2 regions of the Kluyvera sp. NPDC087067 genome follow, and region 1 is predicted to be linked to the other one. Evidence: predicted binding sites of a transcription regulator. Region 1 holds the regulator's gene; the other holds the start of a gene.
What was found. The regulator PurR, encoded in region 1, represses purine synthesis genes. The targets are predictions, from matches to a motif close to CANGCAAACGTTTGCNTG.

Region 1 (15,181 bases):
GATTCCAGAAACACTCGAACGCACTACGCTGGGTAAAAAACGTCTGGGCGACCGCGTGAATATCGAAATTGATCCGCAAACGCAGGCGGTAGTCGATACCGTAGAACGCGTGATGGCGGCAAAAGAAGTGGCAGCAAAGCAGCTTACCGCGGAATAACCACAGATTCCTGATACCTGGGTTGCATTGAAAAACGCCTGCGCCAGAACGGCACAGGCGGTATGGGGTTAACGCGCGACGCGCAGACCTTTTTCAACTCCGCGAGAGAACACAACCTGCCATAGCTGAATATCTCGCGCACGGAAAGCACCCGCGCAGGCGTTGAGATAGTAGCTAAACATCCGTTTGAATCGTTCGGAATAGTTGTCCGCAATCTCCGGCCAGCTGGCAAGGAAACGTTCGTACCATGCCATCAGCGTCGTATCGTAGTCAGCGCCAAAGTTGTGCCAATCTTCCATCACGAAGTGAGGTTCACTGGCGTGTGCTATCTGGCGTACTGAGGGTAAACAGCCATTCGGAAAGATGTATTTGTTGATCCACGGGTCAACATTACTGTCGGTTACCTTCGATCCAATGGTGTGCAGTAAGAATAAACCGTCCGGTTTTAAATTACGGTCGACCACTTTAAAGTAGGTATCGTAATTTTTAGGGCCCACGTGTTCGAACATGCCGACGGAAACGATGCGGTCAAACTGCGCGTTGAGGTCGCGATAATCCTGCAGCAGAATCTCGACATCTAACCCTTCGCAGCGAGCCTGAGCCAGCTTTTGCTGTTCAGCGGAGATGGTCACACCCTTCACGCTAACGCCGTGATTTTTCGCCATATAGGCGGCAAGTCCACCCCAGCCGCAACCGATATCTAAAACCTGCATACCCGGTTCGAGCTGCAGTTTCTGGCAAATTAACTCAAGTTTTGCCTGCTGCGCCTCTTCAAGCGTTTGCGCATCTTTCCAGTAAGCGCAGGAATACTGCATGTAAGGGTCTAGCATACGGCTAAAGAGATCGTTGCCCAGATCGTAATGTTCCTTACCGACCTGCCAGGCTCTTTTGCGCGTTTGTAAATTGAAAATACGGGCACCGGCGACGCGGAGCGTATCTTTGAAATGATGAGGGATTTGCTGTTCGAGTCCGGCGCGTAGCACCTGGTCGAAAAAGATATCTAAACGGTCGCATTCCCACCAACCGTCCATATAACTTTCGCCGAGGCCCAACGAGCCTTCTTGTAAAACACGTTTGAAAAACCGGGGATTTTTGACCTGTATATCGCAGGGGGCGTTGCCATTAATTTCAATGCCTGCTCGACTGAGCAATTCGCTAACGATACGGTACCAGTCATCTTCCGGTATATTGACTTCTTCTATACACGATGTGCTCATAGCCTCTCCATCCCGACCTGTTGATCAGAACCTTAAAACAGCGTAGACGCTTTTTTCTGGTTTGTGAGAAATGTCACGAAAAATTCGTGAGTCTGCTATCCGACGTAACATAGAGAAAGGGAGAATCCCTTGCTGAAAGCCAGTCCATGGTTTAACGGGTGGCATCCTGCCGCCGCTCAATAACAATAATGTATATTAATTATGTGATGCCGATCCAGTATAGGACGCTAAGTTTATTGATTCAACTAAAAATCTTAGCGTCCTAACGATTTATCATGGCATTGATATGGATGATGATTAGGCGTGAGAAGTACTCTGTTCAGCAGCGCGCTCTTCACCACGCGCGGCCCGCTGCATTCTGTAACCTATCGCCGCCAGCAATACCGTCACAAGCATCACGCAAGTGGTGGTCAGCAGCGGGGTAGCAATCAGCGTGGACACCGCAAGGCTTGCGAGGAAACACAGGCCCAGCTGTAACGTATTCTGTAGCGCAGCCGCCCGGCCGGTTGCCTGTGGGAAGGGTTTCAGGGCCTGAGCGACGACGATAGGATAAATCCCCCCGTTAGCGATAGCCATCACGCAGAATGGGATAAGTATTGCGGTCAATGAGGCATTTTCCATCAGACCCGCTCCCCACGTACCTATGACGCTTAGGGCATAAACAACCAGCAGCCAGGGTAGCAACTGAGAACCCTGCCATTTTTGCAGCGCGGCGCGACAGCCGTAGCCGCCAATCAGGAACGCGATCGTCTGCGGAACGTAGCTCAGGCCGATAACGGTTGGGCTATAGCCCATCTCATGCAGAATAAACGGCGAACCCGTTAACCATGCGAAGAAACTCGCCGAGCAGGCGGCGTAAATCAGAACGTTACCGCGATAGTCTTTGCTGCGCAGCAGGCGCATAAAGGTCAGTTTCTCTTCGCTGGTGGGGCTTTTCTTATGTGCGGGCTTCAGACGCAATGCCGGTAGCATCAGCACCAGGGTAATGATAAATAATGCCGCGAAAATAGCCTGCCAGTCGAAATGGACCAGTAGCCAGCTCCCCAGAAGCGGGGCGAGGGCAGGAGACAGGCCAACCAGCGGCATTATGGTGGCGAAGATACGGTTTGTGCGCTGTGCGGGATAATAGTCGGTGACCATTGCCTGCCAGGTCACGGCAGCCGCGCAGACGCCGACCGCCTGCACGAATCGCAGCACCAGCAGAGTCGTCCCGTCGCGCACCCACAGCATCCCCAGGCAACCCACGGCAAAAATAGTTAAACCGGTCAGCAAAATAGGCTTACGCCCATAACGGTCAGACAGCGGCCCCCATAACAGCTGGGCAACCGCAAAGCCTGCAAGGAACAGACTGAGGCTGGCGCTCACGGCGGAGGCCGGCGTTTGCAGGTCTTCCTGAATGGCCGCAAAGGCCGGCAAATACATATCTGTTGCCAGAAAACCCAGCACGCTCAGCCCTGCTAGCCAGACTAAAAATCCTTTCCCCGGTTGCATAATACGACCTTTCTATCATCAATAAACAATGCCGCAGAGTGTAGAGAGTGCATTGGTGGTTGTGAAACGCTAATATTTGAGTCATGGATTCAAAATTTTTGCAGGCAGAAAATGTGGTCTGAATATTCTTTGGAAGTGGTTGATGCCGTGGCGCGTAACGGTAGCTTTAGCGCGGCGGCGCAGGAGCTTCATCGCGTGCCTTCTGCTGTGAGCTATACCGTCCGCCAGTTAGAAGAATGGCTGGCGGTGCCGCTGTTTGAACGGCGCCATCGGGATGTGGAACTTACGCCTGCGGGCGTTTGGTTTTTGAAAGAGGGACGGTCTGTTATCAAAAAAATGCAGATCACCCGTCAACAGTGTCAGCAGATTGCCAACGGCTGGCGGGGGCAACTGGCTATTGCGGTAGACAACATCGTTAAACCGGCGCGAACGCGACAGATGATTGTAGATTTCTATCGTCATTTTAACGATGTCGAGCTTATCGTTTTTCAGGAGGTATTTAACGGCGTGTGGGACGCGCTGGCGGATGGTCGCGTGGAATTAGCGATTGGTGCCACCCAGGCTATCCCGATTGGCGGACGTTTTGCTTTTCGTGATATGGGGATGCTTAACTGGCATTGTGTGGTTTCCCATGCCCATCCGCTCGCCCAAATGGACGGGCCGCTCAGCGATGATGTGTTGCGCAACTGGCCCTCACTGGTGCTTGAGGATACGTCTCGTTCATTGCCTAAGCGCACCACCTGGCTTCTCGATAACCAGAAAAGAGTGGTTGTCCCCGATTGGGCATCTTCGGAAACGTGCATTTCCGCAGGGCTATGCGCGGCAATGATCCCCGGACATCGGGCGCAGCCGTGGCTTGATAGCGGTGAGTGGGTCGCCTTAACCTTAGAAAATCCGTTCCCGGATGCCGCCTGTTGCCTGACCTGGCAGCAAAGCGAAGCCTCGCCGGCGCTAAGCTGGCTATTAGAGTATTTAGGGGACAGTGAGACGTTAAACGATGAATGGCTGCGGACGCCGGAATAGGGCGTCCGCATAGGGACTTAACGGCGATAGTCGCGGAACGGGCCGTCAGCCACGGAGCGGCGCTCGATGAGGCGTGGATGGACCTCAATTGACTGCGACTCCTCACGCTTACTGACGATACGATCCATCAGCATATTGAAGGCCGTTTCGCCCAGCGAGTCTTTTGGCTGGTGAATCGTCGTCAGCGCAGGCGTAAAGAAGCGAGAGTTGCGCACGTTATCGTAGCCGATAAGCGAGATGTCCTGAGGAACACGAAGCCCCATTTCATCGGCTGCACACAGCGCGCCCATTGCCATCACATCACCGCCGCAGAAGATTGCGGTGGGGCGAGGGTGCTGGGACAGGATTTGCTGCATTGCGCGATAGCCTGATTCTGGCTCAAAATCGCCTTGCACAATCCAGTTGGCCGGGACGTTAATCATCGTCTCTTCCATCGCTTTCATAAAGCCTGCCAGGCGGCCCGCGCCGGTGTTACGCTCCAGCGGCCCTGGGATAACGCCGATATCACGATGCCCACGTTCCACCAGGTAACGACCCGCCATATACCCGCCTTCAAAGGCGTTATCAATGACTGAGTCAGTAAAGTCGGCTTTGGCTTCACCCCAATCCATAACCACCATCGGGATGTTGCGATACTCTTCGAGCATCGACAGCAGCGATTCCGGGTACTCAGAACACATCACCAGCAGGCCATCTACGCGCTTTTGCGCCATCATTGACAAATACGCGCGCTGCTTTTCCAGATTGTTCCACGCATTGCCAAGGATCAGGGTATAGCCTTTCTCAAAGCAGTTCTTCTCAACGGCTTCGATGATTTCAGCAAAGTAAGCCGCCTCGCTACTGGTTGCCAGCAAACCAATCGATTTGGTGTGGTTAACCTTGAGGCTGCGCGCGACGGCGCTTGGCGAGTAGTGCAGCTCTTTAATCGCTGCCCATACCGCTTCACGCGTGTCTTCAGCGACAAAACGGGTTTTGTTAATAACATGTGATACGGTTGTAGTGGAAACGTTTGCGCGCTTCGCTACATCTTTAATTGTTGCCATTCCATCTCACTCCAGACCCTGGCCTGCCCCTGAAAATACCGAAAGGAAAACGTTTGCCTTCACACACCCTGGTACAATCTTGCAGATTGCATTTCGCCGGGAAAACGATACAGGACGACAGGAGGGGGTCAATGGCCGGTTCGCTTATAAATAAGCGTCGAATTTTGACTTATCCTGACGCAAAGTGGAAGAACAAAAACCATCATCCTGCTAAATCTGTGAAGATTTTTGCGATTAAGTGTGCAAAAATGATTAAACGCAGTTTTACTGTGGTAATCAAAAGGAGAAAAATTGATGAGCACCGACCTTAAGTTGTCACTCGGTACTACCTTCGTTGCGCTCGCGCTGATCGTCGCGGCGGCGTTTACCGCGATATTGCATTAATCCCCCTGTGAGGGAGCATTCGCTCCCTCTCGTTTTATTGTTATCCAAATAGCAATAATCTTTTGCTGTTTTGTACACTTCTGTTTTTCTGTGATTGCTGTCATGCTTTTGCCCCATGTTGTCATGCCGCGTACTGCGTATGGCTTAGCGGAGCTTTTGTATGAAAATGAATTTTCCTTTATTGGCGTTAGCCATTGGGGCTTTTGGTATCGGCACCACCGAATTCTCGCCGATGGGACTTTTGCCGGTTATCGCGAAAGGGGTTGATGTTTCCATTCCTGCCGCCGGTATGTTGATAAGCGCCTATGCCGTTGGTGTGATGGTAGGCGCGCCGCTAATGACCCTGTTGCTTTCGCATCGCGGTCGCCGTAATGCGCTGATTTTCCTGATGGCTATCTTCACCCTCGGCAATGTGCTGTCGGCGTTCTCGCCGGACTACACCACCTTAATGGTGTCGCGTATTATCACGAGCCTTAACCATGGTGCTTTCTTTGGCCTGGGTTCAGTGGTTGCGGCAAGCGTGGTGCCAAAGCACAAGCAGGCCAGTGCGGTTGCAACCATGTTTATGGGGCTGACCATCGCGAATATCGGCGGTGTGCCTGCTGCAACCTGGCTTGGAGAAACCATCGGCTGGCGTATGTCGTTTATGGCCACCGCAGGGCTTGGCGTAATCGCTATTTTAAGCCTGTGGTTCTCGCTGCCAAAAGGTGGAGCGGGGGAGAAGCCGGATGTGAAACGCGAACTGTCTGTGCTGGTGCGTCCGCAGGTGCTCTCTGCGCTGTTGACCACGGTACTGGGGGCAGGGGCAATGTTTACCCTCTATACCTATATCTCTCCGGTATTGCACACCATCACTCATGCCTCGTCAGGTTTTATTACCCTGATGCTGGTGCTGATAGGCGTGGGCTTCTCTATCGGTAACTACCTGGGCGGTAAATTCGCTGACCGCTCCGTGAGCGGAACGTTGAAAGGTTTCTTGCTGCTGTTAATGGTTATCATGTTGGCTATTCCGTTCCTTGCGCAAACGCAGTTAGGGGCGGCGGTGAGCATGGTGGTATGGGGGGCGGCAACCTTTGCGGTGGTGCCTCCGCTACAGATGCGCGTGATGCGCGTGGCGCATGAAGCTCCGGGCCTGTCGTCATCGGTCAATATCGGCGCGTTTAACCTGGGTAATGCGCTGGGCGCGGTAGCCGGTGGCGCCGTGATTTCAGGCGGTATGGGCTATAGCTTTGTTCCGGTGATGGGGGCAATCGTGGCGGGGCTTGCGTTGTTGGTGGTGGTATTGAGTAGCCGCAGTCGCGGTGAAGAAGCGCTGGCGAGTCAGTAAGTCTATAAAAACGCAGAAGAGGAACTCTTCTGCGTAATGGATAAAACCCGGCGGAAGATGGCCGGGTTTTTTGCAACTTATGCAGCCAGATTTTCAGCCACAAACTTCCAGTTTACCAGAGCCCAGAAGTGCTCCAGATAGTTTGGACGCGCGTTGCGGTAGTCAATGTAGTAAGCATGTTCCCACACATCGACGGTCAGCAGTGGCGTTGCGTCGGTGGTCAGCGGCGTACCCGCGTTAGAGGTCGAAACGATGGCCAGTGAGCCATCAGCCTTCTTCACAAGCCAGGTCCAGCCCGCACCGAAGTTTTTAACCGCGGCATCAGTAAATTGTGCTTTGAATTCCGCGAAGCTACCAAACGCTTTGTTAATGGCATCAGCAACGGCGCCGGTTGGTTCGCCGCCAGCGTTAGGGGCCAGGCAGTTCCAGTAGAAAGTGTGGTTCCAGACCTGTGCTGCGTTGTTGAACACGCCGCCTTCAGAGGTACGTACGATCTCTTCAAGCGTTTTGCCTTCAAACGCGGTGCCTTTAACCAGGTTGTTCAGGTTAGTGACATAAGTCTGGTGGTGTTTACCATAGTGGTACTCAAGCGTTTCCACAGAAATGTGTGGGACTAGAGCGTCTTTGGCATACGGTAATGCAGGTAATTCGAACGACATTGCTACTCTCCTTATTATAGTTTGTGCACTCAATAACCTTGTATTGAGTAAGGGTAGAGTAGCAAATTAAAAGGTGAGAGAAAAGATAAGCTTACCCCGTTTATTAACAAACGGGGTAAGTGATTAACGAATGGTCTTCGGCGTGACTACGCGACGGGCGCCAACATAGTGACGAACCCAATAATCTTCGCTCAAGGAAGTGATTTGAATATCACGACCGGTACGAGGGGATTGGATAAATTTACCGTTGCCGACGTAAACACCGACATGGTCAGCCGTGCCGCGACCTTGCGTGCGGAAGAAGACCAAATCGCCGCTCTCCAGCTCGCCACGGTCTACCGGGCGGGCATCACGCAGGTGGTACATTTCATTGGCGGTGCGTGGGATACGAATGTTGACCAGATCTTTATAGGCGTAATACACCAGGCCGCTGCAATCGAAACCGGTACGTGGCGAGTTGCCGCCCCAACGATAAGGCTTACCGAGCTGGCCCATCAGTTTGTTCATTGCCGTCTTCTGCGCTTTTTGCATGCGAACTTTGTGCGCCTGCGCTATGGTCGTCGGCTGACTCTCGGCAGGGCTTGTGGTGCAGGATTTTTTGTGGCCTTTACGCGCAGGTTTGCAGGTGGTGACGAGGTTAGCCGTTTTCAGCGTGCTGCCTTTTCTGCTGGCTTTTGCGGTACGCGTAGAGGAGTTTTTACGGCTGGAGGAAGGTGCTGACTTTTTCGCCACGGCGCTGCTGTTTTTTTTCTTACTGGCCGTAGAGGACGATTTTTTCTTGCTGTTGGACTTGGTGTCTGTGCTTTTTTTCTTACGTTCGCTGCCTTTTACGGGAAGCGATTTTTGCGCCGTAGGTGTTTTGGCATGCCCGGTTGCATGCGCCAACGGCGTGAAAGATAACGATGTAAACAACAATGCACAGAGCGTGAACGACCATTTTTTTATCTGCGCCACTGAACAACCCTCTGAGTAATCAGGCGTACATCCTTGCCTGGGTATGGTTTACAAAACCCAACGATTCTAATCTATAAAAACACGAAATGTTAATACTGTTTTTTAGTCCAAAACGTTGTTTCGTTAGCAACTGCAAAAAAAAACATCATTTGATACAACTCGAGCTAAAAAATGAACAAGTTTTTCAGTGAACTGCCGATAAAGACATATTTATAAAGCAACTTAAGTGAACAGACGATAAAATAGTAAAGCGTGAACAAAATGTTATTTTCGGTTCGCGACCTGAAACGCTACAATGGCGGACTACTGTCGTAAAAAGAAGTGTGAGGAAGCAAGACAATGAGCGAGACAATTGAAAAAATTCAGCGCCAGATCGCTGAAAACCCAATCCTGCTGTACATGAAAGGTTCTCCGAAACTGCCAAGCTGCGGCTTCTCCGCTCAGGCAGTGCAGGCGCTTTCTGCCTGTGGCGAGCGCTTCGCTTATGTCGACATCCTGCAGAACCCGGATATTCGTGCTGAGCTGCCAAAATACGCAAACTGGCCGACCTTCCCGCAGCTGTGGGTAGACGGTGAGCTGGTTGGCGGCTGTGACATTATTATTGAGATGTACCAGCGTGGTGAACTGCAGCCTCTGATTAAAGAGACCGCGGCAAAATACGCTGAAGAGCCAAAAGCAGAGTAACTGCCTGGTTCGTGTAGGCCGGAAAGCTGCTCGCCATCCGGCATTCTACCCGGGATGCCAGATGGCGAGCAGCTTTCTGGCCTACGGTTTCAACGATAGACAGCTACAGAAAATAAAAAGCGCCTTTACGGCGCTTTTTTTATACGATTATTCTTCAGTGGCTATCGGCAGCGGCCAGCCGCCAAGGCGCTTCCAGCGGTTGACGATTTCGCAGAACAGAATCGCGGTTTGTTCGGTATCGTACAGCGCCGAGTGGGCCTGGCTGCTGTCGAAATCCATACCGGCGGCCGCGCAAGCTTTTGACAGTACCGTTTGTCCAAGCGCCAGCCCGCTGAGTGCCGCCGTATCAAAGGTTACAAACGGGTGGAACGGATTGCGTTTGAGCGAGGCGCGTTCGGCGGCGGCCATCATGAAGCTATGGTCGAAGGTGGCATTGTGCGCCACCATGATCGCGCGGTTGCAATCCGTATCTTTCATCCCTTTGCGTACCATCTTGAAAATGGCATGCAGCGCGTCGTATTCGCTGACTGCGCCGCGCAGCGGGTTATTTGGGTCAATGCCGTTGAAAGCGAGCGCTTCTGGAACAAGGTTGGCTCCTTCAAATGGCTCAACGTGAAAATGCAACGTGTTATCCGGCATCAGCCAGCCTTGCTCATCCATTTTCAACGTGATTGCTGCTACTTCGAGCAGAGCATCCGTTTTGGCATTGAATCCTGCGGTTTCAACATCAATCACCACGGGATAAAACCCACGAAAACGGTCGCAAAGACCATTGAGCTGCACATTGTCGGACATCTGAATCTCTTAACTTAGAAAAAGTAGCGCGCATTATGGCAAATTTTGCCGCGGCTTGGAAAGGCGGGAGGAGAAAACGGGTACCCTAAGGCACCCGCTGGAGATTAGTTGCCAAGACCTTTGCCGGCATCCTTCTCTTCGATCAACTCAATTTTGTAGCCGTCTGGATCTTCGACAAACGCGATAACCGTCGCGCCGCCTTTTACCGGGCCTGCTTCGCGCGTGACGTTACCGCCATTTTTGCGAATGCGATCGCAGGCTTCTGCTGCATTATCAACGCTCAGCGCGATGTGACCGTAAGCCGTTCCCAGGTCATATTTGTCTACGCCCCAGTTATAGGTCAACTCAATCACTGCGGTGTCGCTTTCATCGCCGTAACCGACGAATGCCAGGGAGTATTTGTATTCGGTGTTCTCGCTGGTGCGCAGCAGTTTCATGCCCAGAACGTTGGTGTAAAACTCAATAGAGCGTTGCAGGTCGCCGACACGCAGCATGGTATGCAGTAAACGCATGATATCCCTCGTCCTTACTTATGAATAATATCCTAGTATAGCGGCGCAAAGGCGCCGCTATCAATGAAGGATCACAAAGTCGGATAATCGGTATACCCTTCAGCACCACCGCCGTAGAAGCTTTCTGGATGCTGTGGGTTCAACTCGGCTTTGCGTTGCAGACGGGCTACCAGGTCCGGGTTGGCAATATAAGCGCGACCAAAGGCAACGGCGTCAATTAACCCTTTTTCAATCAGCTCTTCTGCTTTTTCCGGCGTGTATGCGCCAGCACCAATGATTGGGCCGTGGAAACGGGCGCGCACTTTTTCGCGGAAAGCATCGCTGTACGGTTCGCCGCCCGCCCAATCTGGTTCGGACATGTGCAGGTAAGCAATGCCGCGTTTGCCCAGTTCTTCAATCAAATAAAGCGCATCTGCTTCTTCATTCGGGCCGTTATCGACGTTCTGGAAGGAGCCAATTGGCGATATGCGAATACCGATACGATCGGCACCCCATTCTTTGATCCCGGCATCAACCACTTCAAGCACCAGACGAGCGCGGTTTTCAACGCTACCGCCGTACTCATCGGTACGATGGTTAGAAGAAGGGGACAGGAACTGGTGCAACAGATAGCCGTGGGCTGAGTGCAGCTCAACTAAATCGAAGCCAGCTTCACGGGCGTTAGCGATAGCCTGACGGAAATCATTAACGATACCCGGAATTTCACGGGTTTCCAAAGCGCGAGGCAAAGACGTGTCGACACGGATAGCATGACCGTTTTCATCACGAAGCGAAGTACGGGTATTGGCACTCAGTGCAGAAGGCGCAACCGGCGCTTCACCATTGGGTTGCAGGCTGCTGTGAGAAATACGTCCGGTGTGCCATAGCTGCACCGCGATACGACCGTTTTCAGCATGCACACCCGCGGTGATTTTCTTCCACGCGGCAATCTGCTCTGGGCTGTGCAGGCCTGGTGCGCCCTGGTAGCCTTTCGCCTGAGCGGAAATCTGGGTTGCTTCGGAGATAATCAGACCCGCGCTTGCACGCTGGCGATAGTATTCACCCATCAACGGAGTCGGGATATCGCCTGGCACGATGCTACGCAGACGCGTCAGTGGGGCCATAAACACGCGGTTTGGGGCGGTCACCGCACCCACTTTAAGTGGGGTAAACAATTTCTCTTGTGACATAATGACTCCTGAGTAGACCGGTCGTCTAGTGATGTAAGAAATAAAAACGCCGGTGATTAATCCGGCGCAGCAATCAGATTCCTGACGTGCGTGAGTGCGCTTTCAAGCGGCGCGGCGCTGCGCGCCATTTTGGCCTGCAAGTTCGCCCCTAACCACAGCGAGTAAAGTACCTGCGCTGTCGCTGCGGCTTCACCGACAAAGTTTAAACATCCTTCCCGGCGGCCATTTTCCAGCGCTTGCGCTAACAAAAACATGATCTGGTTAGCGCCTTTGTTCATTTCAGCGCGCATATCTTCTGACAGATCGCACACTTCAGCAGAGAGTTTGACGGTTAAACAACCGCTGATCAAACCCTGCTGGCAAAATTGGGTGAGCGTGTGCTGATAGTAATCCAGCAGGCGGTCGCGGTAGTTGCCGGGGCCCTGCGTGAAGTGCTCAACCAGACGCAGATGATAATCGGCAAAGTGCCGCTCCAGCATGGCGACGCCAAACGCCTCTTTTGAACGGAAATAGTGATAGAACGATCCTTTCGGCACCTCGGCCGTTTTCAGGAGTTCGCTCAGACCCATTCCGGTAAATCCGCGATGCATACAAAGACGCTCGCCGGTAGCCAGAATGTGTTCACGGGTATCATGTTCAATAGATTTGCTCATGCGCTGAACTGTAATAGACCGATTGGTCTAATGCAACTCTATTTTTGAAAAAGCAGCCTGATAAGCTCTATGACCAAGAAAAGTTGCGTCCGTAGAGTTAAACGTCTTCAATGAAAGGATAACGAGGTAAAAGGGGGCTAACGTGGCGGAGCAACTGGAGTTTTTCCCGGTTCAAAGTCCATGCCGGGGAATATGTCAGGCGGATGAGCGCGGATTTTGTCGCGGCTGTTTTCGCAGCCGGGAGGAGCGCTTTAACTGGCAAAATATGAGCGATGGGCAAAAGCAGGATGTTCTGCGACTGTGTCGCCAACGGTTATTGCGTCAATTGCGCGCAGCCAAGCCTGATAACGTTGAAGAACCTCAGCAGCCCTCACTGTTTTAAACGCAAAAATGCGTATACTCGAGAACAATTTTTTTTAGAGGAAATGGTCATGGTTCAACGTATTACCCTGGCGCCGCAGGGCCCGGAATTTTCGCGCTTTGTGATGGGTTACTGGCGTTTGATGGAGTGGAACATGTCCGCTCGGCAACTGGTGAGCTTTATTGAAGAGCATCTGGATCTCGGCGTGACCACCGTTGACCATGCGGACATTTACGGCGGCTACCAGTGTGAAGCGGCCTTCGGTGAGGCTTTGAAGCTGGCGCCGCACCTTCGTGAGCGGATGGAAATTGTCACCAAATGTGGCATCGCAACCACCGCTAAACCTGAAAATACCCTCGGGCACTACATCACCGACAGCAACCATATCATCCACAGCGCTGAACAGTCGTTGCGTAATTTATCGACGGATGTACTCGATTTACTGCTAATCCATCGCCCCGACCCGCTAATGGATGCCGACGAAGTCGCTCAGGCATTCCTCACGCTACACCAGAGCGGAAAAGTGCGACATTTCGGCGTCTCGAACTTTACCCCGGCGCAGTTCACCTTGCTGCAATCGCGCCTACCTTTCACCCTGTCAACCAATCAGGTTGAGATCTCCCCGATTCATCAGCCAACGCTGCTTGATGGTACGCTGGATCAGCTGCAGCAGCTGCGTATTCGTCCGATGGCCTGGTCTTGTCTGGGCGGTGGTCGTCTGTTTAATGATGATGAATTCCAGCCGCTGCGCGATGAGCTGGCGCAGGTGGCTAATGAGCTGAATGCCGGCAGTATTGAGCAGGTGGTCTATGCGTGGATTATGCGTTTGCCGTCGCAGCCGTTACCGATAATCGGTTCTGGTAAAATTGAGCGCGTGCGTTCTGCGATTGTGGCGCAATCGCTCGATATGACGCGACAGCAGTGGTTCCGCATCCGTAAAGCGGCGCTTGGCTACGACGTACCGTAAGCATCAAGAGGCAGATTGCTTTTACCGTCTGCCTCTCATCTCTCACGCCGTCTGCTCGGTGAGCGTACCGGGCGTCGGCGCCGTTTCAAGCTGTGAAAGCGAGCAGTAAAGACGCCACAGAATAGAAGCCAGCTCGCGCGCAGCCGGTTGATGATGGTGGGAAAGAACGTCGCAAATTCGCTGTAATTCCTGCAACGTGACCGCCAACGGACGCTGTTGCACTCCTCGTTCACTCATCACATCGCGCAATAGACCAATCGCCATATCGCGCACCTGCGAGAGTGGGTCTGAACGCGCTTCCCAGCCGCGTAGTTGCCATACCACATGCGAACAGTTCAGCAGCACCACGCCCCAGCGTAATAACCAGCGACGAGCCGGTTCGTCCTGACTGGTGCTTAATTGGCTAACGTGATGATAAACAAGGGATTCAAACTCATGTTCGCTGTTATCGGGATGACGACTCAGCTGATCGACAAAGTGACGCCGTAACGCACGGATGTGGCGGCGGCTTTTACGGGCGTCAGAACCCGGCGTCAGTACGGCAAAGGCCAGCCAGGCTAGCCCAACGCCGATAATTTTGGCCAGGTTATCATTGAGGAAATCGGCAAAGTTATAAACCGGCGGATTGGTGACGGCGATAAACGATCCCATAAAGACAATTAACGATCCCCAAAGCCTGGCCTGCTTGGGAATTTGCAGCTTGAGCAACTGCATCGTCACCAGTAACGGGAACAGGAACAGCATAAACTGCCACAGGTCGCTTATCTGCACCATCAAACCAAATTTCACGCCAAAGCTGAAAATAGAGAGCAGCACCAGCGTACGCAATAATAAGGTCAATGAACTGTAGGGGGACGGTACGTTTGAGTACAAAACGCAGGAAATTGCCGCCAGCGTCAGTGCCGCTGCGCCCGATTCCCATTGCGTGCTGATGCTCAAAGCGCCGATGCTGACTAACGCAAAGAAGGTGCGGATGCCGCTCCAGGCGGCTTCCGCATGGTCTGTATGTCGCATCAGTGCAGGGGCGGCCGGGACGGAAAACTCGGTGATAGCCGAGGCGCTTTCCAGCCGCCGCAGCCACTGGCTGGTGCTGATATAGAGTCGGCAGAAGTAACGCAGACGGTGCCAGAAGGCATGATGACGGTAATTTTGCCGATCGTGAGGGGCCAGCGGCGCAATAATACGGGCGACGGTGTAGGCGTCGCAGTTGGGTTTAGCGAGCGCTTGCAGCAATTGTTCCAGCACCGGACGAATCGTCGGTGGCGCATCCGGCCAGTTCATCATCAGGCGGCGCAGGCTGGAGATAACGCTGGTCAGGCGTAGCTGCTGGTGTAGCAGGTAGTTAAGTAGCTTATTTTGTCTGCGCAGCCGATAGTGGCTCCAGAATGCCTGAATGCGCAGCAGGTTCATGGTCAGGATCTGGCTTATTACGCTCTGGTGTGCTGAGCGAATCGCGTCAGTCGTCACCGGTTGCCAAAGCAAGCTGGCATGTTCCAGCAGGCGGGCGTGCATATTTTTCAATGCCGTGAGCAGGGCGCTACCGTCCGAGGTGCTGGGCAGGATCATCATCATCAGGCCGCCGCAAAGAATACCGACGATCACTTCACAAACGCGCGCCTGGGCAATTTCCCAGAGCCTGGTGGCGTCCACCACATTAATAATTGGGAAGGCAATGATAGCGCAGGTATAGCCTGCTAGCTGAAACGCATAGGCGACGTTGTTGGTGTACATCGCACAGGCCCAGGTACACAAGGCCAGCCAGCCTGACATGGCGAACAGAAAAAA
Region 2 (15,181 bases), on a different contig from region 1:
AGCAGAATAAAAAGAACGTCAACGACATTATTCATCGCTACGTGCGCGATAAGCAGGTGGCGGTGCTATGGGTGACGCACGATAAAGATGAAATAAGTCATGCGGATGAGGTAATAACGCTGCCATCCCACCATGCAAGCGTGCAGGAGGCTCATCATGAATGATCATATTATTACTAACGAATCGTTAGCCCTGTCGATGGTGCTGGTGCTTATCGCCGTACTGGTCAGCTACCGGGAAAAACTGGCGCTGGAAAAAGACATTATCTGGAGTATCTGCCGGGCGGTCGTGCAACTGGTGATTGTTGGCTACGTGCTGAAGTATATCTTTAACGTTAATCACGCGGTGCTGACGCTGTGTATGGTGCTGTTTATCTGCTTTAACGCCGCCTACAACGCGCAAAAGCGCAGTAAATATATCAGCAACGCGTTTGTTTCCTCATTTATCGCCATCACCACCGGAGCGGGGCTGACGCTGGCGGTGCTGGTGTTTTCCGGCTCGATTGCCTTTGTGCCAATGCAGGTTATCCCTATTTCCGGGATGATCGCCGGTAACGCGATGATTGCCGTGGGGCTGTGCTACAACAATCTGGGACAGCGCTTTAGCGCTGAACAGCAGCAGATTCAGGAGAAGTTAAGCCTGGGGGCAACGCCGAAAATGGCCTCAGCGCGGCTTATTCGCGAAAGTATTCGCGCTTCGCTTATCCCCACCGTGGATTCAGCGAAAACCGTGGGGCTGGTGAGCTTGCCGGGAATGATGTCGGGGCTGATTTTTGCCGGTATTGATCCGGTGAAAGCGATTAAGTATCAGATAATGGTGACGTTTATGCTGCTGTCTACCGCCAGTCTGTCAACGATTATTGCCTGTTACCTGACCTATCGGAAATTTTACAACGCTCGCCATCAATTAGTCGTGACGCAGTTGAAGAAGAGTGCATGAGGGATTCCCGGCGGCGCTGCGCTTGGCCGGGCTACTTGTTATTGGTAGCCCGACCAGGCATAACGCAGCGTCGTTGTCGGATGGCGGCATATCCCGCCCGATTGCAGATTATTGGTAGCCCGGCCAAGCGCAGCGCCGCCGGGATCGCACCGTTAGTACAACAGCGAATAAAGCAGACGACGATACTTCGATGCCAACGCATCGCCCGTACCGAGCGCCGCCAGAATTTCCTGCAACATTTTGCGCGCCTGACCGTCGGCCGCGCCGAGATCTTTACGCAAATGGCTGAAAAGCAGCTCCAGCGCTTCTTCATTACGCCCAACCTGATGCAGCTGCAGCGCCAGTTTAGACGCCAGTTCTGCGTCATCTGGATTCTGCTCAACCTGCTGCTGAAGCTGTTGAATCTCTGGCGTATCTGCCGCCTGCTTAAGCAGCTCAATCTGCGCCAGCAAGCCTTGATAACGGGTATCCTGATCCTGTAGCGGAATAGTTTTCAGCACCGCTTCGGCATCTTCAGAACGGTTCAGCGCAATCTGCGTTTCTGCCAGCAACAGGCCAATCTGGCTATCCTGACCTGAAAGCTGCCACGCATCTTTGAGCAGCGGCAGCGCTTCGGCGTGATTGCCTTCCTGAATCAGTGCCAGCGCCTGCTGCGCTTTCAACTCTTCTTCACGCGGCAGCACTTTTTCCAGCAGCGCACGAATCGCTTCTTCCGGCTGTGGCCCCTGGAAGCCGTCAACCGGCTGCCCGTTCTGGAACAGGTAAACGGTAGGGATTGCGCGCAGACCAAACTGGGAAGCGACCAATTGCTGGGCGTCACAGTCAACTTTCGCCAGAATAAACTGACCGTTGTACTGCGCGGCCAGGCTTTCCAGCACCGGCGTGAGCTCCAGACAATGCTGGCTACGTTCAGACCAGAAATAGAACAGCACCGGAATGGAAGCCGACTGCTCCAGAGTCTGGTGCAGGTTAGCTTCTGTAATGTTTACGATATTCTGTACGGACATAAGTCATTCTCTATAGTCAGTTTGTATTCGAGATGAGGGCAAAAGTGTGCACTTCAACCTAGCCTTGCAGAATTTTGTCCATCAATCGCCCTGGCAACAGACGTTTGAGCCAGCCCACGGCGTGGGTCACTAACGTCACCGGATAGCGCAGCTTAGGCTTATCGCTGATAAATGCGTGGCGCACTTTGGCGACTACCGCGTCCGGGCCAAGGGTAAAGCGTGCGGCAATACCGGGGTTCTCAACCGTTTTATCGCTGGTTTGATTCACATTTTCGGTAAAGCGGGTGCGGATAGGGCCGGGTTCGATCAGGCTGACCTTCACACCGGAGTGACGCAACTCCATACGCAGGGCATCAGACCATGCTTCCAGCGCGTATTTACTGGCGGCGTAAGCGCCGCGGCCTGGGGTTGAAATCAAGCCCATCACTGATGACGTCATGACGATACGCCCTTCGCCGTGCGGCACCATGGCAGGCAACAGGCGCATAGTCAGCTGGTGGACGCCAAAAAAGTTGGCGGAAAATTGCTGCACCATCTGCGCGCGGCTAATGCTCTCCAGCGGGCCATAAACGCCGTAGCCCGCATTATTAAACAGGCCAAAGAGGCGATTGTGGGTGAGGGCAATCACCTGATCCGCAGCGTTATCCACGCTCTCCGGGCTGTCCAGATCAAGCAAAATGCCGGTCAGCCCCATGCCGTCCATGCGTCTAACGTCATCGGGTTTGCGGCAGGCAGCCAGTACGTGAAACCCCTGACGCTTTAACTCAAGCGCACTTTCCAGGCCAATCCCGCTGGAACATCCTGTAATTAAGACCGATTTTTGCATAACTTTACCTGAAGACACCGCTTTACTTTCCGGCGTCGTGATTAACTAATGGAGCCAGACGTGTCGCCATCCAGTCGGCAATAAACGGCTGGGCGTCACGGTTGGGATGAATGCCATCATCCTGCATCCACTGCGGTTTGAGGTAGACCTCTTCCATAAAGAAGGGCAGCAGTGGAATAGTGAATTCGCTGGCGAGTTTTGGGTACACGGCGCTAAAGGCCTCATTATAGCGGCGTCCATAGTTTGCGGGCAGACGAATTTGCATTAAAAACGGTTGAACGTCAGCGGCTTTAAGCTGCTGCAAGATAGTGCGCAGGGTGCTTTCGACCTGCTGTGGCGGAAAACCGCGCAGTCCGTCGTTACCGCCAAGCTCAACCAGTACCCAGCGCGGATGGTGTTGCTTGAGAAGTCCCGGCAAACGAGCCAGCCCTTGCTGGGCGGTGTCGCCACTGATGCTGGCATTGACAACGGTGATTTTGGGCTGCCATTTATCGTTCAATAAGACGGGCCATGCGGTGTTGCCCGCCATGCGATAGCCGGCGCTCAGGCTATCGCCGAGCACTAATAGCGTGTCCGCCGCCGCGGCGCGAAAGCTTAACAAAATTACAAACAGGACAGGCAAATGCCAGCGGAAAACGTACTTGAAGTTCATCATCTTAAGAAATCCGTCGGTCAGGGGGAGCATGAGCTTTCCATCCTTACCGGAGTTAACCTGATTGTCAAACCGGCACAAACCCTTGCTTTAATTGGCGAGTCGGGTTCCGGTAAGTCGACGCTGCTGGCGATTCTCGCCGGGCTGGATGATGGCAGCAGCGGCGAGGTGAAACTGCTGGGACAATCGCTGGGGAAAATGGATGAAGAGGCGCGCGCTCGTTTACGTGCCAGGCATATTGGCTTTGTCTTTCAGTCCTTTATGTTGATTCCGACGCTCAATGCCCAGGAGAATGTTGAACTGCCCGCCTTACTCAGAGGCGAAAGTGACGCTCAGAGCCGCCAGGGGGCGAAAGCGTTGCTTGAACAGCTGGGGTTGGGCAAGCGTCTGCATCATCTTCCGGCACAGCTTTCCGGTGGCGAACAGCAGCGTGTGGCGCTGGCGCGTGCCTTTAACGGTCGCCCGGAACTGCTGTTTGCCGATGAGCCGACCGGCAATCTTGATCGCCAGACCGGCGACAAAATCGCTGACCTGCTGTTCTCGATGAATCGCGAGCACGGCACCACGCTTATCCTCGTCACCCATGACCCTCAACTGGCCGCACGCTGTGACCGCCGTTTACGGCTGGTGGATGGACAGCTCCAGGAGGAAGCATGATTTTACGCTGGTTTTGGCGCGAATGGCGTTCGCCATCGCTGCTGATTGTCTGGCTGGCGTTAAGCCTTGCGGTGGCCTGCGTGCTGGCGCTCGGCAGCATCAGCGATCGTATGAATAAAGGGCTGAGTCAACAAAGCCGTGAATATATGGCGGGCGACCGGGCGCTGCGCAGTTCGCGCGAAGTGCCACATGAATGGCTGGAGAAAGCGCGTTCGGTGGGACTGACGGTTGGCGAGCAGATTAACTTCTCCACCATGACCTGGGCGGGTGATACCCCACAGCTGGCGGATGTTAAAGCGGTAGACGACAGCTACCCGCTGTACGGTGAGCTGGAAACGTTACCGGCCAACGTTAAGCCGCAGGCGGGTACGGTGCTGATGGCGCCGCGTCTGATGGCGCTGCTGAATTTGAAAACCGGCGATAACATTGACGTGGGTGACGCCACCTTACGGATTGCCGGAGAGGTGACACAGGAGCCGGACAGCGGCTTTAATCCATTCCAGATGGCGCCACGCCTGATGATGAACCTGGCGGATGTGGCGAAGACCGGGGCGGTGCAGCCCGGCAGCCGGGTGAGCTGGAGCTATAAGTTCGCGGGAACGCCGACGCAGCTGGCGAGCTATGAAAGCTGGCTGTTGCCAAAACTCAAGCCCGAACACCGCTGGCTGAGCCCGGATAAAGACGATGGTGCCTTGGGCAAATCGTTACAACGTTCCCAGCAGTTTTTACTGTTGTCGGCCTTGTTAACCCTGCTTTTAGCCGTGGCGGCGGTGGCGGTGGCAATGGGGCACTACTGCCGAAGCCGCTACGATATGGTCGCCATCCTCAAAACGCTGGGGGCCGGACGGGCGCAACTGCGTAAGCTGATTATCGGTCAGTGGGTGCTGCTGCTGGCGCTGTCCGCGCTGGCGGGCGGGGCGATGGGGCTGGCTTTTGAGTCCATCCTGCTGATGTTGTTAAAGCCCGTCTTACCGGCGGCATTACCTGCTGCCAGCGCCTGGCCGTGGCTATGGGCGGTGGGATCCATGACGGTGATCTCAATGCTGGTTGGGCTGCGCCCGTATCGCTTGCTGCTGGCAACGCAGCCTTTACGCGTGCTGCGCCGGGATAGCGTGGCGAACGTCTGGCCGCTAAAAGTTTATCTGCCGTTGGTGTGCGCCGTGACGGTCGCGCTGCTGGCGTGGCTGATGGGCGCAAATCCCCTGTTGTGGTCGGTGCTGGCCGGCGCGGTGGTTCTGGCAGCTCTGTGTGGCCTGGTGGGCTGGCTATTGTTGAAAGTGCTAAAACGCCTGACGCTGCGCGCGCTGCCTTTGCGTCTGGCGGTCAACCGTTTATTACGCCAGCCCTGGTCAACGTTAAGCCAGCTTGCGGCATTCTCGCTCTCGTTCATGCTTCTGGCCCTGTTGCTGGTATTGCGGGGCGATCTGCTGGCTCGCTGGCAACAGCAGCTTCCGCCGGAAAGCCCGAACTATTTCCTGATTAACATCGCCCCTGAGCAGGTCGGCGAGGTGAAGGCCTTTCTTGCCGATCATCAGGTGATCCCGGCGGCGTTCTATCCGATCGTCCGCGCCCGTCTGACGCAGATAAATAACCACAGTACAGAAGGCAATAAAGATGAATCGCTCAACCGGGAGCTCAACTTAACCTGGCAAAACCAGCGACCGCAGCATAACCCGCTGGTGGCGGGCGTCTGGCCGCCGAAAAAGGGTGAAGTGTCTATAGAGGAAGGGCTGGCGCAGCGCCTCAAGATTGGCCTCGGCGATAGCGTGACCTTTACTGGCGATACTCAGGACTTCAGCGCCACCGTAAGCAGTATCCGTAAAGTGGATTGGGAGAGTCTGCGGCCTAACTTCTTCTTTATTTTCCCGGACGGCGCGCTGGATGGTCAGCCACAAAGCTGGCTGACCAGCTTCCGCTGGGATCGCGGTACTACGCTTTTGACCCAGCTCAATCGCGAGTTTCCGACGGTAAGCCTGCTCGATATTGGCGCGATTTTAAAACAGGTGGGGCAAGTGCTGTCGCAGGTGAGCCGGGCACTGGAGGTGATGGTGGTGCTGGTGACCGCTTGTGGCGTATTGCTGCTGCTCGCGCAGGTTCAGGTTGGGATGCGTCAGCGCCATCAGGAGCTGGTGGTTTACCGTACGCTCGGTGCCAGCAAGCCGCTGCTGCGCGCGACGTTACTGGCGGAGTTTGCGCTGCTGGGGGCGATTTCTGGCCTGGTGGCGGCTATCGGTGCTGAAACCGCATTGGCGATGCTCCAGAGCAAAGTGTTTGATTTCCCATGGTCGCCGGACTGGCGCTTATGGGTGGCATTGCCGCTGTGCGGGGCGGTGTTGCTGTCGCTTTGCGGCGTGGGCCTGGGGCTGCGACTCCTGAAAGGCCGCGCCTTGTTCCGCCAGTTCGCCAGCTAGTACGTCTACATTCCCGGCGTCACTACGTTCGCCCGGGCTACATTACCCTGCAGCCCGGGCGAGGCGTTAAGCCGACCCCGGGATCGGCACCGCGGCTTATTACTCCACATCCCCGACGTCACTGCATTCGACCGGATAACGCAATTCTCCTCACCCTCGCAAATTGCCTATCTTTTCATCGTTTTGCCGCTTTTATGGCACCATTGGGTAAATCTGGAAACCTAAAGCGCACGTTTTATTAAAAATCAGCGAGGTGTAATTTATTAATAAACGATAATATTTGTGCGCCAGATAGTTGGCTTACAATCTATCAAGGAAAAATAATGACTATAAAAATGAAAGCACTGGCGTTATCGATCGGTGCTGCAGTGGCTTTGACGTCTTTTGCATCCCAGGCTGAAATTACCCTGCTTAAGCAGGATCCTCAGGCTGGCAATCCACTAAGTCGTCTGAACTTCACCGTGGGCGGCAGTATTCGTCCACAGTTCCAGAACATGAACGGTAATGACGGCAAAAACGGTTACAAACGTAACGGTTTTGACGGCGGTACTCGTTTCCGTTTCGCAGCAGACTATTACCTGTTCGATGATATTAGCTGGGTGAGCTACTACGAACTCGGCGTGAACATCCCTGCGGTATTTGACTGGGATAACCACTACGCTGAAGGTGCTAACGACACCACTCGTCGTATGCTTTACACCGGTCTGAAGAGCGATACCTGGGGTACGCTGACCTTCGGTCAACAAAACAGCATCTACTACGATGTGGTGGGCGCGAAAACCGATATCTGGGACTATGACATGATTGCCCAGGCTCCAGGTAACGGTATTAACGGCGACTACGATGGTTCTTATCGTACCCGTAAATCTTTGAAATATAAGAAAACCGTTGGCGATGTCGATCTCTACGCATCTTATCTGTTCAACGATGACTTAAACAAAAACAACGGCCTGCTTTACAAACGTAAAGGCGGCGGTTCATTGGGTGTGGATTACCATATCACCGACGACCTCACCTGGGGTACTGCATGGAACTATACCCGTGCTGAAATGAACACCACCTACAACAATGACAGCAAATCCTACGATCAAAATATCGTTGGTACCGCATTAAGCTGGACGCCTGACAACTGGACCTTCTCTGTTGGCGGCGGCTGGTATCAGAACTTCATGACCACCAAGAAATCGTCTGTTAACGACTATTTCGCGGGTGATGCCTGGGGTGTGGAATACTTCGCGGGTTACAAAATCCCGGTTGGCCAGTATGCGCTTAAATCTGTTCAGCCATACTTCATGGGTGACCGTATTGAATACGTGAATGGTCGCAACTACCAGCGCATCGACAACGGTGTGGGTATTAGCTTCCAGCTGGATTATGGTTTCCGTGTTGATTACGAACACGTCTTTACCTCCAGCACCGACGACCTGGGTGATATGAACCTGGTCCGTCTGCGTTACGATTTCTAATCGTCTAAAAGTGACGCTGGGGCATTCCCGGCGTCACTGCGTTCGGCCGGGCTACGTTATCCTGTAGCCCGGGCGAGGCGTTTAGCCGACCCCGGGATCGGCGCACTGCCTTTGGCCGGGCTACTGTTTTGGGTCATTCACAGACTTGCCGCCAACCATTCTATGACCGCTTCCGACGTCCCGCGAAACACAATCTTGTCCGCTTTTTTCTCTAACTGATAACAGTACATCGGATCGTAATAGTCGTTTAACAGCGGTACCAGCCAGGCAAAATGCGCTTCGGTGGAGCCACTGCGTTGCTGCTCTGCGAGCGCCAGATCGAGCGCGGCGGTCAATTCTGCAAAGCGCTGGAGCCCTAAACGGCGGCGGATCGCAAACAGCCCATGATGCAGATATTCGCTGTACTCCTGCCAGCCCTGTTCTTCGCCATAGGCGGCGATAAAGTCATGATGCATGCGCGCGAAATACTCTTCACGCAGGCGCTCTATACGCAGTTCGAACGGATCTTCAACCACCGCGATCGGCGACTGCGCCATACGATCGCGCAGGCATTCCGGCAGATGGTTCGCGCCGATCATATGGCCTTCATCTTCCAGCACCCAGCGAACGTTGTCCTGCTGATATGCGGCTTTAAGCAGCGCGGTCGCCAGATGATTCTCAAAGGTCGCCTGAGAAAACTGAGGCGTTAGCGTGCGGCCAAACGACGACCCTCGGTGGTGGGCAAGCCCTTCGAGATCGATCCCTAACGGTTGTTCGCGCACCAGCGGCGTTTTGCCGTTGCCGGTGCAGCCGCCTATCAGCACGATCGGATGGCGCACCAGCGTCTCGGTGGCCTGAATCGCCGCCTGACGCAGCGCCTTGTAGCCGCCGACAATCAGCGGATAATCAATACCCTGTTCTTTAACCCAGCTTTGGGCGATATGTGAACGCTGCCCGCCGCGTGCGCAGCATAAGTAGCCTTGTGGCGCTTTAGCGCAGGCGGCAAGCCATGCCTCAATGCGCTTTTGACGCGTTTCTCCAGCGACCAGTTTATGCCCCAGCGCCAGCGCGGCATCGGCGCCCTCACGTTTGTAGCAGGTGCCCACGGCGGCGCGTTCATCGTCGTTCATCAGCGGTAGATTGACGGCGGCAGGCATCGCGCCTTGCGCAAATTCGACGGGGGCGCGAACGTCAATGATGGGCGTTTCTGCGCGCAGAATAGCGCAGTAATCCGTCCCATTATTCATGGGGAAATCCTTCTGTATACCAACGGGGGAGTGTTGCGGTTAAGAGAGGATTTTACGCTTTGATGAGGGGGCCGGGGAAGCGTAAGTTTGCTCCCCGGCACTAAAGGCCTATTTCAGACGACTTTGCGCCCAGGCAATGCCGCTGGCGTATTCGGCGGGCAGGAGAGGAACCAGCGCTTCCAGCGTGGCGCTCAGGCGACCGGTATCGCTGTCATTGAGGTTCAGGTGGCCAACTTTACGCCCGTCACGCACCTCTTTGTCGTACCAGTGCAGATGCACCAGCGGCAGCTTCAGCCAATCGTAATTCAGCCCGGTGCCGATCAGGTTAATCATCACCGAAGGACTGTTGACCACCGGCGGCGGCAGGGGCAGGTCGGTTATCGCACGTAAGTGCAGCTCGAACTGACTGATTGACGCCCCGTTTTGCGTCCAGTGACCGCTATTATGTACGCGCGGCGCCAGCTCGTTAATCAGCAGCCCGGCGGGGGTAACAAAACACTCCATCGCCATCACGCCAACGTAGTCCAGCTCCTGCATAATTGCCGAAAGCATCGTTTCGGCCTGCGCCTGTTGTTTTGCATCCGCCTGTGGGAAGGCAACGCTCATGCGCAGGATCCCTTCCTGATGCAGGTTGTGCGTCAGTGGATAAAATACGGTGCTGCCATCATGAGCGCGAGCGCCAACCAGCGAGACTTCACCGGAAAAGTTGATCCCTTGCTCGACAATGCACTCGCCGTAGCAGTCGTCCGGCAGCTGTGCGGTTTCGTCTTTGCGCAGACGCCACTGGCCGCGGCCATCGTAGCCGCCGGTACGGCGCTTAACGATAGCCAGCTCGCCCAGACGGTCAAAGACCGCAGGCCACTCCTCGACGCTCGCCAGAAGCTGCCACGGCGCGGTGGCAAGGCCGAGCTTATCGAAAAGCTGCTTTTGCGTCAGACGGTCAGCAATAATCGGGAAGACGTCACGGTTGACGAAAGCCTTATGCTCCGCCAGTTCGCGGGTTAACGCGGTTTGCGGCCAGCGTTCAATCTCGGCGGTAATCACGCTTTGCTGGAAGGGCACAGCAGCCGGATCGGCTTCCAGACCCACGGGCCAGACGGCAATTCCTAACGGTTCACCCGCCTGGCGCAGCATACGGCCTAATTGACCGTTGCCCAATACGCAGACCTGTTTCATGCCGCACCTCGCGGATCGGGGTTATCCAGCACCTCATCGGTCTGTGCTTTACGCCAGGCCTGCAAACGCTGATGCAGTTCCGCATCATGCTGAGCCAGGATTTGCGCCGCGAGCAGGGCAGCGTTGGCCGCTCCCGCTTTACCAATTGCCAGCGTGCCCACGGGAATACCGCGCGGCATCTGCACAATAGAATAGAGACTGTCGACGCCGCTTAACGCCGCGCTTTGTACCGGCACGCCCAGCACGGGCACCAGCGTTTTGGCGGCAATCATTCCGGGTAAATGCGCAGCACCGCCGGCACCGGCAATAATCACCTGATAACCGTTCTCTTCTGCCGCTTCGGCGAAGCTAAACAGTTTATCGGGGGTGCGGTGGGCGGAAACCACTTCAACGTGGTGAGGAACATTCAGAATATCGAGGATTTCTGTGGTGAACTGCATGGTAGCCCAGTCGCTTTTGGACCCCATCACGATGGCGATACGTACCGGATTATTGCGCGAAGACATGCGTCTGAAAACTCCTGTGGGTGTGCTGCACACGACTTAGAGGCCACAGAGAATACCACGGAAAATGGGCAAGGAAAACGGTTGCGTAAGCAGGTTGAGGGGGAATCAGATGGAAAAATTAAAACGGGAAGGGGATAAGCTCGACGTCGTCGGCGCTGACTTTCACCATAGAGCCTTGCGTGTGCCAGGCACCCAACACGACACGATGAGCGATTTCGCCGTTGGCAGTCAGGGTATGGATATCCGGGCGATGGGTATGCCCATGAATAAGCCACTGCACCTGATGCTTTTCCATGATCTCAACCACGGCCCGCGCGTTGACATCCATAATCTCCATCGACTTGCTGCTGTTCGCGGCCTTGCTGTCGTCGCGCATTCTTTGCGCAATGCGGCGGCGGATAAACAGCGGTAAGGCGAGGAACAGTTTCTGGATCCACGGGGTGTGAACTTTGGCGCGAAACGCCAGATAGCCCGGGTCGTCGGTACACAGCGTGTCGCCGTGCATAATCAGCACCCGGCGGCCGTAGAGGTCGAGCACTTTCTCTTCAGGGAGCAACTGCATGCCGCTTTCGTGCGCGAAACGGCGACCAATAAGGAAATCCCGGTTGCCATGAATGAAGTAGCAGGGGACGCCGGAATCAGTCAGGGATTTTATCGCACGGGCAATTTCACGGTGCAACGGATTAGGATCGTCGTCGCCAATCCAGGCTTCAAACAGGTCGCCTAAGATGTACAGCGCATCGGCGCTGCGCGCTTCACCGTGTAAAAAACGCAGAAAACCGGCGGTAATCGCCGGTTCCTGGGTTTGCAGATGCAGGTCTGCAATAAAAAGTGTCGCCACCAATTACTCGCTGACGGTCACGCTAGTAATGATAACGTCTTCTTTTGGTACGTCCTGGTGCATGCCGCTACGACCGGTAGACACGCCTTTGATCTTATCAACAACGTCCATGCCTTCAACCACTTCTGCGAATACGCAATAGCCCCAACCCTGCAGGTTTTCACCGGAGAAGTTCAGGAAATCGTTGTCCGCAACGTTGATGAAGAACTGCGCAGTCGCTGAGTGTGGAGCCTGGGTACGCGCCATTGCCAGCGTACCACGGGTGTTTTTCAGACCGTTGTTCGCTTCGTTTTTGATGGCTTCTTTGGTTTCTTTCTGCTGCATGCCAGGCTCGAAACCGCCGCCCTGAATCATAAAGCCATTAATAACACGGTGGAAAATCGTGTTGTTGTAGAAACCTTCGCGGCAGTAGTCCAGGAAGTTTTTGACTGTTTCCGGCGCTTTGTCGTCGAACGTTTTGATGACGATATCGCCGTGATTAGTGTGGAAAGTAACCATTTCTGCATCCTGTTCCGTTTAGTATGGTGCTTTAGCCCGCAGTTAAGCGGCATATAGGTGCTTGTTATAGCATAACCGTGCACATCGATCACCTTGCATTGTGTGCTGCTTCCGGGTTGAATTACGGGTAGAATATGCCGTTTCAGGCGAAAGCCCGGTTCACACACGTAAACATGGAATTCTCGATGCTAAAAATCTTCAACACAATGACGCGCCAAAAAGAGGAATTTAAGCCTATTCACGCCGGTGAAGTCGGTATGTACGTGTGTGGTATCACCGTTTACGATCTCTGTCACATCGGCCATGGTCGTACGTTTGTCTCTTTTGATGTCGTCGCACGTTACCTGCGTTTTCTTGGCTATAAGCTGAAATATGTGCGTAACATTACCGACATTGACGACAAAATCATCAAACGTGCCAATGAGAACGGCGAGAGCTTCGTGGCGCTGGTTGACCGCATGATCGTTGAAATGCACAACGATTTCGACGCGCTGAATATTCTGCGTCCGGATCAGGAGCCGCGTGCAACCCACCATATTCCTGAAATCATTGAAATCACCGAGCAGCTCATCGCCAAAGGCCACGCCTACGTGGCGGACAACGGTGACGTGATGTTCGACGTGCCAACCGATGCTGATTACGGCAAGCTGTCACGTCAGGATCTGGACCAGCTACAGGCGGGTGCGCGCGTAGACGTTGTTGACGTTAAACGTAACCCGATGGACTTTGTGCTGTGGAAAATGTCCAAAGAGGGTGAACCAAGCTGGCCATCCCCGTGGGGTGCAGGCCGTCCGGGCTGGCACATTGAATGTTCCGCCATGAACTGCAAACAGCTGGGTAACCATTTTGATATTCACGGCGGCGGTTCCGATTTGATGTTCCCGCACCATGAAAACGAAATTGCGCAGTCGACCTGTGCGCACGACGGCGAATACGTGAATTACTGGATGCACTCCGGCATGGTGATGGTTGACCGTGAGAAAATGTCTAAATCGCTGGGCAACTTCTTTACCGTACGTGATGTGCTGAAATATTACGATGCGGAAACCATCCGTTACTTCCTGATGTCCGGCCATTATCGTAGCCAGCTGAACTACAGTGAAGAAAACTTAAAGCAGGCCCGTTCGGCCCTTGAACGTCTGTATACCGCGCTGCGTGGCACCGATAAATCCGTGGCGGCGGCGGGTGGCGAAGCGTTTGAAGCGCGCTTCATTGAAGCAATGGACGACGATTTCAACACCCCGGAAGCCTATTCGGTACTGTTCGATATGGCCCGCGAAGTGAACCGCCTGAAAACGGAAGATGCGCACGCCGCTAATGCGCTGGCGTCACACATGCGTAAGCTTGCTTCAGTGCTGGGCTTGCTGGAACAGGAGCCGGAAGCATTTCTGCAAAGCGGCGCGCAGGCAGATGATGGTGAAGTCGCAGAAATTGAAGCGCTGATCCAGCAGCGTCTTGATGCACGTAAAGCCAAAGACTGGGCGGCAGCCGACGCCGCGCGCGATCGTCTTAACGCCATGAATATCGTGCTGGAAGATGGCCCGCAGGGTACTACCTGGCGTCGTAAGTAACTCTGCACGTAGGCCGGATAAGGCGAAGCCGCCATCCGGCAATTTACCCGGTAGTGCCGGATGGCGGCTTCGCCTTATCCGGCCTACATCGAAATGTAGCGCCGACTCCGGGGCTCCCTTCGTGTTAATGCCCCTGTAACCCCGCCACAAACGCCGTCATCAGCTCAGTTAGCGGTTCGTCATACCACAAGGCATAAAGATCCGCCGGTACGGCTTCCTCCAGCGGTAAAAAACGCACGCCTGGCCAGTGGATAAGCCCGCAGGTCTCCGGCAACAACGACACGCCCATTCCCGCGCTCACCAGCGCCAGCGCCGTTTGCGGTTCATTCACCTGATGTGCGATGAGCGGGTAAAATCCGGCTTCCGCACAGCGGTCATAAAGCTGACGCGCAAAATCGCTTTGCTGGAAAGACAGCGAGATAAGCGGCCTTGTGGCGAGTTCGCTTAACGGTACAACTTTCAGCTGGGCCAGCGGATCGGTGTCCGGTACGGCAAGTGCGACGGATTCATGGGAGATGAGCTGGTTGCGAATATGGGCTTGCGCATAAGGCAGGACGTTGCGGTTAATGGCGATATCAATGGTGCGAGCGCGCAGGGCGTCGATTTGCTGATGCTGTGACAGCTCATGCAGGCTCCAGTCAACGTCGGGATGCGTGGCTTTGAATTTTTTGAGCCGGGTCAGTAGCGTCCCCCACAGTGCGCTGCCGACAATGCCGATGCTGATGTGCTGGTTTTCGCTGCGGCCAATTTGACGCACGTAGTTAAGTGACTGCTCCGTGGCGTTGAGGATTCGGTCCACCTCAGTTTTTAACACCTGACCTGCACGAGTCAACGCAACCTTACGACTGGTTCGTTCGAACAGTCTGGTTTCCAGCGTCTCTTCCAGCTCTTTGATCTGCATGCTTAACGGTGGCTGGGAGATGTTCAGCCGCGCGGCAGCTCGCCCAAAATGTAATTCTTCGGCAAGAGCCTGAAAATAACGTAGAGCGCGGATGTTAATACGATTATTGGTCAAGGCATCGTTCATTGACTGTTCGGGAAAAAAAGGAGGGAGGGCCATGATGCCTCCCTCCTTTTTTGTTGTCAAACAACCGCCTGCGCGGTGGTGTGCAGACGTTCTGCGCGGCTACAAACGATAGCAACAGCCAGCACCACTAACAGTATCGTATAGGCTATCGTCGCGGTATTGAGCGCGCCGTGCAGGCCGAAGTGGCCGTTGACCAGGGAAGAGACGCTGGCAAACAGCAGTGTACCGACGGTGCCACAGGTGAGCAGGGCGGAGATAAGCGTCGGTGAACTCTGATTCACCTGCAGCGAGCCGTAACTCATCAGCCCTGAGAACAGCCCGGAGTTGAAGAAACCGAACACCCCGCAGGCCAGCAGAATCAGCGTGGTATTACCGCTG

Region 2: a site for PurR is predicted at 10,937-10,954, ahead of purE (5-(carboxyamino)imidazole ribonucleotide mutase). Genes of this name have one in related genera too.

Annotation. Positions count from the first base shown of each region.
Region 1 is NZ_JBIUZS010000001.1:693,825-709,005, forward strand. Features, by position in the region: gene ACIPDS_RS03355 (riboflavin synthase subunit alpha) at 1-157, shown strand, start outside; gene cfa (cyclopropane fatty acyl phospholipid synthase) at 226-1,374, opposite strand; gene punC (purine nucleoside transporter PunC) at 1,672-2,865, opposite strand; gene punR (DNA-binding transcriptional activator PunR) at 2,977-3,888, shown strand; gene purR (HTH-type transcriptional repressor PurR) at 3,906-4,931, opposite strand; gene ACIPDS_RS03380 (YnhF family membrane protein) at 5,226-5,315, shown strand; gene ACIPDS_RS03385 (MFS transporter) at 5,476-6,642, shown strand; gene sodB (superoxide dismutase [Fe]) at 6,720-7,301, opposite strand; gene ACIPDS_RS03395 (C40 family peptidase) at 7,425-8,255, opposite strand; gene ACIPDS_RS03400 (Grx4 family monothiol glutaredoxin) at 8,595-8,939, shown strand; gene rnt (ribonuclease T) at 9,087-9,734, opposite strand; gene gloA (lactoylglutathione lyase) at 9,839-10,246, opposite strand; gene ACIPDS_RS03415 (alkene reductase) at 10,318-11,415, opposite strand; gene ACIPDS_RS03420 (TetR/AcrR family transcriptional regulator) at 11,472-12,068, opposite strand; gene ACIPDS_RS03425 (DUF1289 domain-containing protein) at 12,211-12,450, shown strand; gene ACIPDS_RS03430 (aldo/keto reductase family oxidoreductase) at 12,500-13,396, shown strand; gene ACIPDS_RS03435 (FUSC family protein) at 13,439-15,181, opposite strand, start outside.
Region 2 is NZ_JBIUZS010000004.1:255,505-270,685, forward strand. Features, by position in the region: gene fetA (iron efflux ABC transporter ATP-binding subunit FetA) at 1-164, shown strand, start outside; gene fetB (iron efflux ABC transporter permease subunit FetB) at 157-939, shown strand; gene ACIPDS_RS12795 (co-chaperone YbbN) at 1,092-1,946, opposite strand; gene ACIPDS_RS12800 (SDR family oxidoreductase) at 2,005-2,772, opposite strand; gene tesA (multifunctional acyl-CoA thioesterase I/protease I/lysophospholipase L1) at 2,795-3,424, opposite strand; gene ybbA (putative ABC transporter ATP-binding protein YbbA) at 3,395-4,081, shown strand; gene ybbP (putative ABC transporter permease subunit YbbP) at 4,078-6,492, shown strand; gene ACIPDS_RS12820 (porin) at 6,816-7,958, shown strand; gene mnmH (tRNA 2-selenouridine(34) synthase MnmH) at 8,096-9,184, opposite strand; gene purK (5-(carboxyamino)imidazole ribonucleotide synthase) at 9,293-10,360, opposite strand; gene purE (5-(carboxyamino)imidazole ribonucleotide mutase) at 10,357-10,866, opposite strand; gene lpxH (UDP-2,3-diacylglucosamine diphosphatase) at 10,985-11,707, opposite strand; gene ppiB (peptidylprolyl isomerase B) at 11,711-12,205, opposite strand; gene cysS (cysteine--tRNA ligase) at 12,391-13,776, shown strand; gene ACIPDS_RS12855 (LysR family transcriptional regulator) at 13,901-14,836, opposite strand; gene tsgA (MFS transporter TsgA) at 14,860-15,181, opposite strand, start outside.